DNA from 2 places in the Clostridium septicum genome. Region 2 is predicted to be linked to the other one. Evidence: riboswitches for the same ligand, from Rfam matches in the RefSeq annotation. Region 2 holds a riboswitch; the other holds the start of a gene.
The links. A riboswitch is a leader RNA that binds a small molecule or an ion and turns the genes downstream of it on or off. The one in region 2 is predicted to bind cobalamin.

Region 1: linked by a shared signal. The riboswitch ahead of CP523_RS01495 (sirohydrochlorin cobaltochelatase) and the one ahead of CP523_RS13005 (ABC transporter substrate-binding protein) in region 2 are both predicted to bind cobalamin.

What each region holds. Positions count from the first base shown of each region.
Region 1 covers NZ_CP023671.1:327,683-331,095, reverse strand. Annotated here, with positions in the region: gene CP523_RS01500 (GNAT family N-acetyltransferase) at 308-811, shown strand; cobalamin riboswitch at 864-1,055, shown strand; gene CP523_RS01495 (sirohydrochlorin cobaltochelatase) at 1,250-2,101, shown strand; gene CP523_RS01490 (cobyrinic acid a,c-diamide synthase CobB) at 2,076-3,362, shown strand; gene CP523_RS01485 (precorrin-8X methylmutase) at 3,375-3,413, shown strand, end outside.
Region 2 covers NZ_CP023671.1:2,841,292-2,844,704, forward strand. Annotated here, with positions in the region: gene CP523_RS13000 (multifunctional 2',3'-cyclic-nucleotide 2'-phosphodiesterase/3'-nucleotidase/5'-nucleotidase) at 1-1,605, shown strand, start outside; cobalamin riboswitch at 1,778-1,952, shown strand; gene CP523_RS13005 (ABC transporter substrate-binding protein) at 2,132-3,049, shown strand; gene CP523_RS13010 (FecCD family ABC transporter permease) at 3,036-3,413, shown strand, end outside.

The sequences.
Region 1 (3,413 bases), 890 kb from region 2:
GGTGCTATTATTATATATAATTATATTATCTTTTTTATGAAGTGTAATCTTTATTTTTATAGTAATATTTAAATATTACATTTTACTTTAAATGGAATGAAAAGTAATTTAATTCAATAAAGTACAATTAAATGGATAATATTGTTTTAAATGGTTTGCATATGGGAATTGCAGTTAAATGGAGTAAATTACTTAAAAGTATAGTTAAAATTAAGTAATAAATGGAAAGCCAATTTTACTAAAAGCCTTTTCAATAGTACAATGGCAATTAATTGGCAATGAAAAGGATTTAGGGAGGTAATTACAAATGAAAATTAATGTGTCACTAAGACAGGAGGTATATAGAGATGATGCAATAAATTTAGTTAAGTGGTTAAGAGATAAAGAGGTTACAAAGTATTTAAATGAAGATAAATATGCTAGTGAAAATATTGAAAATCTGCTTAATACAATAAATATTCCAATACTCACTCACTTATTTAATAATAATGGAAAATTTCAAATTATTAATAATAATAAAGAAGCTATTGGTTTTGTTAGATTGGTACCAAAAGGAAATAATGCAGAAATAGTAATAGCTATTGGAGAAAAGGAGTTATGGGGAAAAGGATATGGAAAAGCTGCAATTATAGAAAGTTTAAAGCAAGCATTTTTTGATTGGAGAGTAGATGAGGTTATTGCCAAAATTAGAACTAAAAATATTAGATCAAGAAGAGCCTTTGAAAGTATAGGATTTAAAGAAAATAAAATTTTACAAAATGAAATAATTTATACAATGAGTATATATGAGTTTTTAAAACTTGCAGCTTAAAAAAATTTCCTTTATTGCAATTAAATATTTAATACTGTATAATTGAAGTAATTAAATATTGTCAATTATAGGTTCTTAGATAATTTTATCTAAAGATTAAAAGGGAAAGTGGTGAAAATCTACTGCAGCCCCCGCTACTGTAAAAGCTGACGAATCTCTAAATGGATCCACTGACATTATGTTGGGAAGGAAGAGAAGAGGATGAAGCTTAAGTCAGGAGACCTGCCTATAGTTATGTGCTATCCTTCGGAGGGAAGATAATTAGCAAATGAGCAAAGTTATGTTAAACACGCCTTTAGATTGTTTAAGACTTAAAATCTAATGGTTTATTAAGTTTGTCTTTTGTTAGAATGATTGGTGTCCTAGAAGTTATAGGATGCCTTTTTTATTTTAAATTTCAAATTTTAACGATTAATAAAGGAAGGAATTTTTTATTTTATGAAAAAAGCAATATTAGTAGTAAGCTTTGGTACGAGTTATTTAGATGTGTTAAAAAAATCTATCGAGAAGGCAGAAAATCAAATAGCAGAACAGTTTAAAGAGTATAAGGTTTTTAGAGCATTTACAGCTCATATAATTATAAAAAAATTAAAAGAGAAAAACGGAATATTTATTGATACACCAGAAGAGGCTTTAGACAAGCTATATAAAGATGGCTTTGAAGAAGTTATAATGCAACCTTTACATATCATTCCAGGAGAAGAGTTTCAATACATAAAAAATGTACAAAAAATGTATCAGGATAAATTTAAGTCTTTAAGACTTGGAAGACCGATATTTTACTATCAAGGGATAGAAGATTTACCACAGGATTATTCAATTTTTATAGAAACTATAGAAGACCTATTAAAGGACAAAGAAGGGGTAGTTATGATGGGACATGGAACAGCACATTTTTCAAATGCTGTTTATGGATGTCTGCAAGCTGTACTTCAAGACCATGGATATGAAAATGTCTTTGTAGGAACTGTAGAAGGATATCCAACTTTTGATGTAGTTTTAAAAAGAATAAAAAGAAAAAATATTAAAGAAGTTACATTATTGCCTCTTATGGTTGTAGCAGGAGATCATGCTATAAATGATATGGCATCAGATGAAAAGGATTCTTGGAAATCAATGTTAGAAGCTGAAGGTATAAAGGTAAATATTTATATGCATGGACTAGGAGAAATAGATGCTTTTAATCAGTTATATATAAATAGAATTGAGGATATTATAGAAAATAGATATATAGATGCTGGGGAAACTAAGAAGGGTAGAAAAAATGAAAACAATAATAATTTCATCTAATTGTAGTGGTGGCGGAAAAACTACTTTTACATTAGGGTTAATGAAGGCTTTAAAAAATAGAAATTATAAGGTTCAAGGTTTTAAATCTGGTCCAGATTATATAGATACAGGTTTTCATACAGAGATAACAGGACAAAACTCTAGAAATTTAGATTTACATCTTATGGGAGAAGATGGTGTTAAAGCAAGCTTTTCAAGGGGAAATGGAGATGTAGCAATAATAGAAGGAGCTATGGGGCTTTATGATGGAATTGGAATAACGGAAGAGTGCTCAACTTATAGTATATCAAAGACCTTAAATAATGCTCCAATATTATTAGTAATAAGTCCAAAAGCTCAAAGTACCACTTTATGTGCAGAAATTAATGGAATTAAAGATTTTAGGAATGCAAATATTATAGGAGTTGTTTTAAACTCTATATCAGAAAGCTATTATAATTTATTAAAGAAAAATATAGAAGTAAATTGTAATTTAAAGGTTTTTGGATATATTCCAAAGGAAGAGTCTATTAAACTATCTAGTAGACATTTAGGTTTAGTTCAGAGTATTGAAGTAGATAATTTAAAAGATAAAATTCAAATATGCGCAGACTTAATAGAAAAAAATATAAATTTAGATGAATTAATTAAGGAATTTAAATATATAGAAAAATATGAAGATAAATTTCATATTGGAAATAAAAATTTAAAAATAGCAGTAGCTTATGATGAAGCATTTAGATTTTATTATAAAGAAAATTTAGAGCTTTTAGAAGAGGCAGGAGAAGTTATTTATTTTAGTCCTTTAAAAGATTCTAAACTACCAGAAAATATAGATTTTCTTTATTTAGGTGGAGGTTATCCAGAAGTATTTAAGGAAGAGTTAAGTAAAAATAAATCTATGCTAAATAGTATAAAAAATGCATTAGAAAGCGGAGTTAAATGCTATGGAGAATGTGGTGGACTTATGTATTTAACTGAAAAGATTGATAATGTGCCTATGGTTGGATTTTTTAGTGGAGAAAGTTGTATGACATCTAGGTTAAATAGATTTGGATATGCAAGTATAGAAGTTAATGGCATTAAAATAAATTGTCATGAATTTCATAAATCAAAAGTAGATTTAAATGAGAAAACAATATATAAGGTTTATAAGAATATGTATACAGGTGAGAAAAAAACATGGGAATGTGGTTATGAAAAAAACAACACATTAGCAGGTTATCCTCATATTCATTTCTTTTCTAATATGGAGTTTTTAAGATGTTTATTAGATAAATAAGGCGGTGAAAACATGAGTTATATAAAAAATCCTATGGAAATTGAAGAAACT
Region 2 (3,413 bases):
CATGGGAATGTACTTGAATCAGGAAAGAATATTGGAGCTTCTAAATTAGTTGCAGAAATAAAAAGATTAAAAAATGAAAATCCAAATACATTTGTTTTATCAGCAGGAGACTCATTCCAAGGAACAGCTATTTCAAATCTTCTTCATGGAGAGCCAGTAGCAAAAATGATGAAAGAAATGGGAGTAACTTATTCTGCAGTTGGAAATCATGAGTTTGATTGGGATAGAAGCAATATAGAAGAGTGGGCTAAGATTGGACAATTTGAATTCTTAGCATCTAATATATATGATAAAGAAACAGGAAAACCAGTAGAATGGGCTAAACCTTATGGAAAAGTTGAAACTAATGGAAAGGTTATAGGACTTATTGGTCTTGCAACTCCAGAAACAGCATATAAAACTAAGCCTGATAATGTTAAAGATTTAGAATTTAAGGATATAACAGAAAGCACTAAGAAATGGGTAGAATATTTAAGAAATGAAGAAAAGGTTGATGCAGTAGTTGTACTTGGTCATATTGGTAGTGAGCAAAATTCAACTACAGGAGAAATTAAAGGTGAAGCAGCAGACTTAGCTAAAGAAGTAAAAGGCATAGATGCAATAATATCATCACATACTCATAAATTTGTAAATGGAAAAGTTAATGATGTAGCTATTATTCAAGCTGGATATAATGGTAGAGCTTTAGGTAAGCTTAACTTTAACTTTGATTATGAAAATAAATTAACAGTAGAGCATGAAGTAGATGAACTTTATAAGAGAGTATCAGATCTTACAGAAGATGAAGATATGAAAGCTATTATAGATAAATATAATGAGAATTTAGCTCCTATATTAAATGAAGTAGTTGTAAATGTAGATACAGATCTTACTCATGATAGATATGAAGGTCTTTCAAAATTAGGACAATTTATAACTAAGTATATGGCTGAAGTTTCTGGAACACAAATTGCTATAACTAATGGGGGAGGTCTTAGAAAACCACTTCCAGCAGGTGATATAACTGTAGGTGATATGTGGGAAGTGATGCCTTTTGATAATACATTAGTTACAATGAAACTTAAAGGTTCAGATCTTAAGAGAGTTATAGAGCATGGTATTATGAATGAATCAATAGGTTGGGTACAATATTACGGATTAAGAGTTTATTATGACAAAGATGCAGAAGCAGGAAATAGAATTACATCTATGAAGTTGTTAGATGGAACTAAGGTAGATATGAATAAATACTATACAGTAGTAACAAATGACTTTATGGCAACTAATGGAGATAATTATGATTTCTCAGGAGCAATAGATGTTGTTGATACAGCAGAACCTATTAGAGATGCAATAATAAATGTATTGAAACCTCTAGGAAAAGTAAGTTTTAAGTTTGATTCAGAAACTTTAGTTGCAGGAAAGGATACTGAAATAGAAAAACCAGGTAATCCAAGCAATCCAAGTAAACCTGGAGATACAGACAATACTAATAAACCTGAAGGAAATACAAATGGTAAATTACCAGAAACAGGTTCACCAATAGCACCTAATTTCGTAATATTCTTAGGATCATTATCATTAATTGGTGGTATTGTAATTAGAAAGAAGAAAAATATATCATAGTTAGTAAAAAATAAAGTCCTTAATTAAAGAGGACTTTATTTTATTATTTAGGAATTTATATCAATGTGGATTTTTTATGTTTAAATTAAAAGCTATTATAATTATATATTGAAATTATTTTATAATAATGATTTTAATTGACATGCTATAATAAGAGTAATATAATCATTATGAAAATTGAATCATATAAGGTGTTTTTAACTTAATAGGGAATCAGGTTTAATCCTGAGCTACCCCAGTAACCGTGTAATGGACGAAATCTTAAAATACCACTGTCTAGAAAGATGGGAAGGGAAGAGAGTAGAAAGAAGTAAAGCCGGGAGACCTGCCTAATATGTTAGATTATTATCTTCTGAGGGTGAGATAATAAGATACGAGTTGTAAATCTATTTTATTTTTAAAATAGGTTTAATCAATTATGTATTTTGGGCATACTTTCAAATAGTATGTCTTTTATTTTGTGAGGCTGTATAGCTTTATAAAATAAACCCTAATATTACTTACAATAAAATTAGGAGGAATTTTAATGAAAAAAAGAAACAGAATTCTTTCATTAGTTAGTACTCTGTTATTTGCAATTATGCTTTTAGTTGGTTGCGGAAAAACAGAAGTAACAATGAAAGATAGAGAAGGTACAGAGTTTAAAGTACCAAAGAAAGTAAATACTATAATTTCTACAGCTCCATCTAATACAGAAGTGTTAGTTGAATTAGGCTTAAGTGATAAACTAGTGGCAATAGACAAATATTCAGCAGATGTAGAAGGTGTAAATCAGGATTTACCTAAAATAGATTTTAGAAATCCTGATGCAGAAACAATTATAGCATTAAAGCCTGATTTAATAATAGCATCAGGACATAATAAAGCAGGAGATAAAGATCCGTTTGCTTTAATAAAGGAAGCTGGAATTCCAGTTGCATATATTCCAAGTAGTTACAGTATAGATGGCATTTATGGTGATATAGAGTTTATATCTAAATTAACTGGAACAGAAAAAAAAGGTAATGAAATAATAAATAACATGAAAAAAGAAGTTGCAGATATAAAAGCTATTGGTGATAAGATAACTGATAAAAAGAAAGTTTATTTTGAAATAGGTTCAGGATCAAAATTAAGTAGTTTTGGTAAAGATACTTTCTTAAATGAAATGATAGAAATAATTGGTGCTGAAAATATATTCGCCAACGAAAAGTCATGGATATCACCAAGTCCAGAGTCAATAATAGCTGCTAATCCAGATGTTATTTTAACTAATATGCCAGAAGTAAATGGTGTGAAAGCGGTAGATGATATAAAGAGTAGAGCAGGTTGGGAAAATGTGAAAGCAGTAAAAGATGGAGCAGTGTATGGAATAGATAAAAATACATCAGCAAGACCATCTCAAAATGTTATAAAAGCATTAAAAGAAATGGCTAAGGCAGTTTACCCAAATGAATATAAATAAAAAGAATAATACATTAATGATACTATCAATACCTGTGGTATTTTTAATAATTTGTATTGGAACTTCCATTGGAAGTTCCAATATTAGTATTATGGATATTATTTCTATAATAGGAAATAAAGTTTTTAATATACCTCTCTCATCAGGTATAGATCCTAAAGATGTATCAATAATATGGAGTATTAGATTACCAAGGGTTTTATTAGCTTTTGTAGTGGGAGGTGCTTTGGCAGCTAGTGGAGCAGTAGTACAATCTGTTCTTAAAAATCCTTTAGCATCTCCATATACTTTAGGAGTATCTTCAGGAGCATCCTTAGGTGTTGGTCTTATAATAGTTTTAGGAGTTTCTATTCCCTTCCTTGGA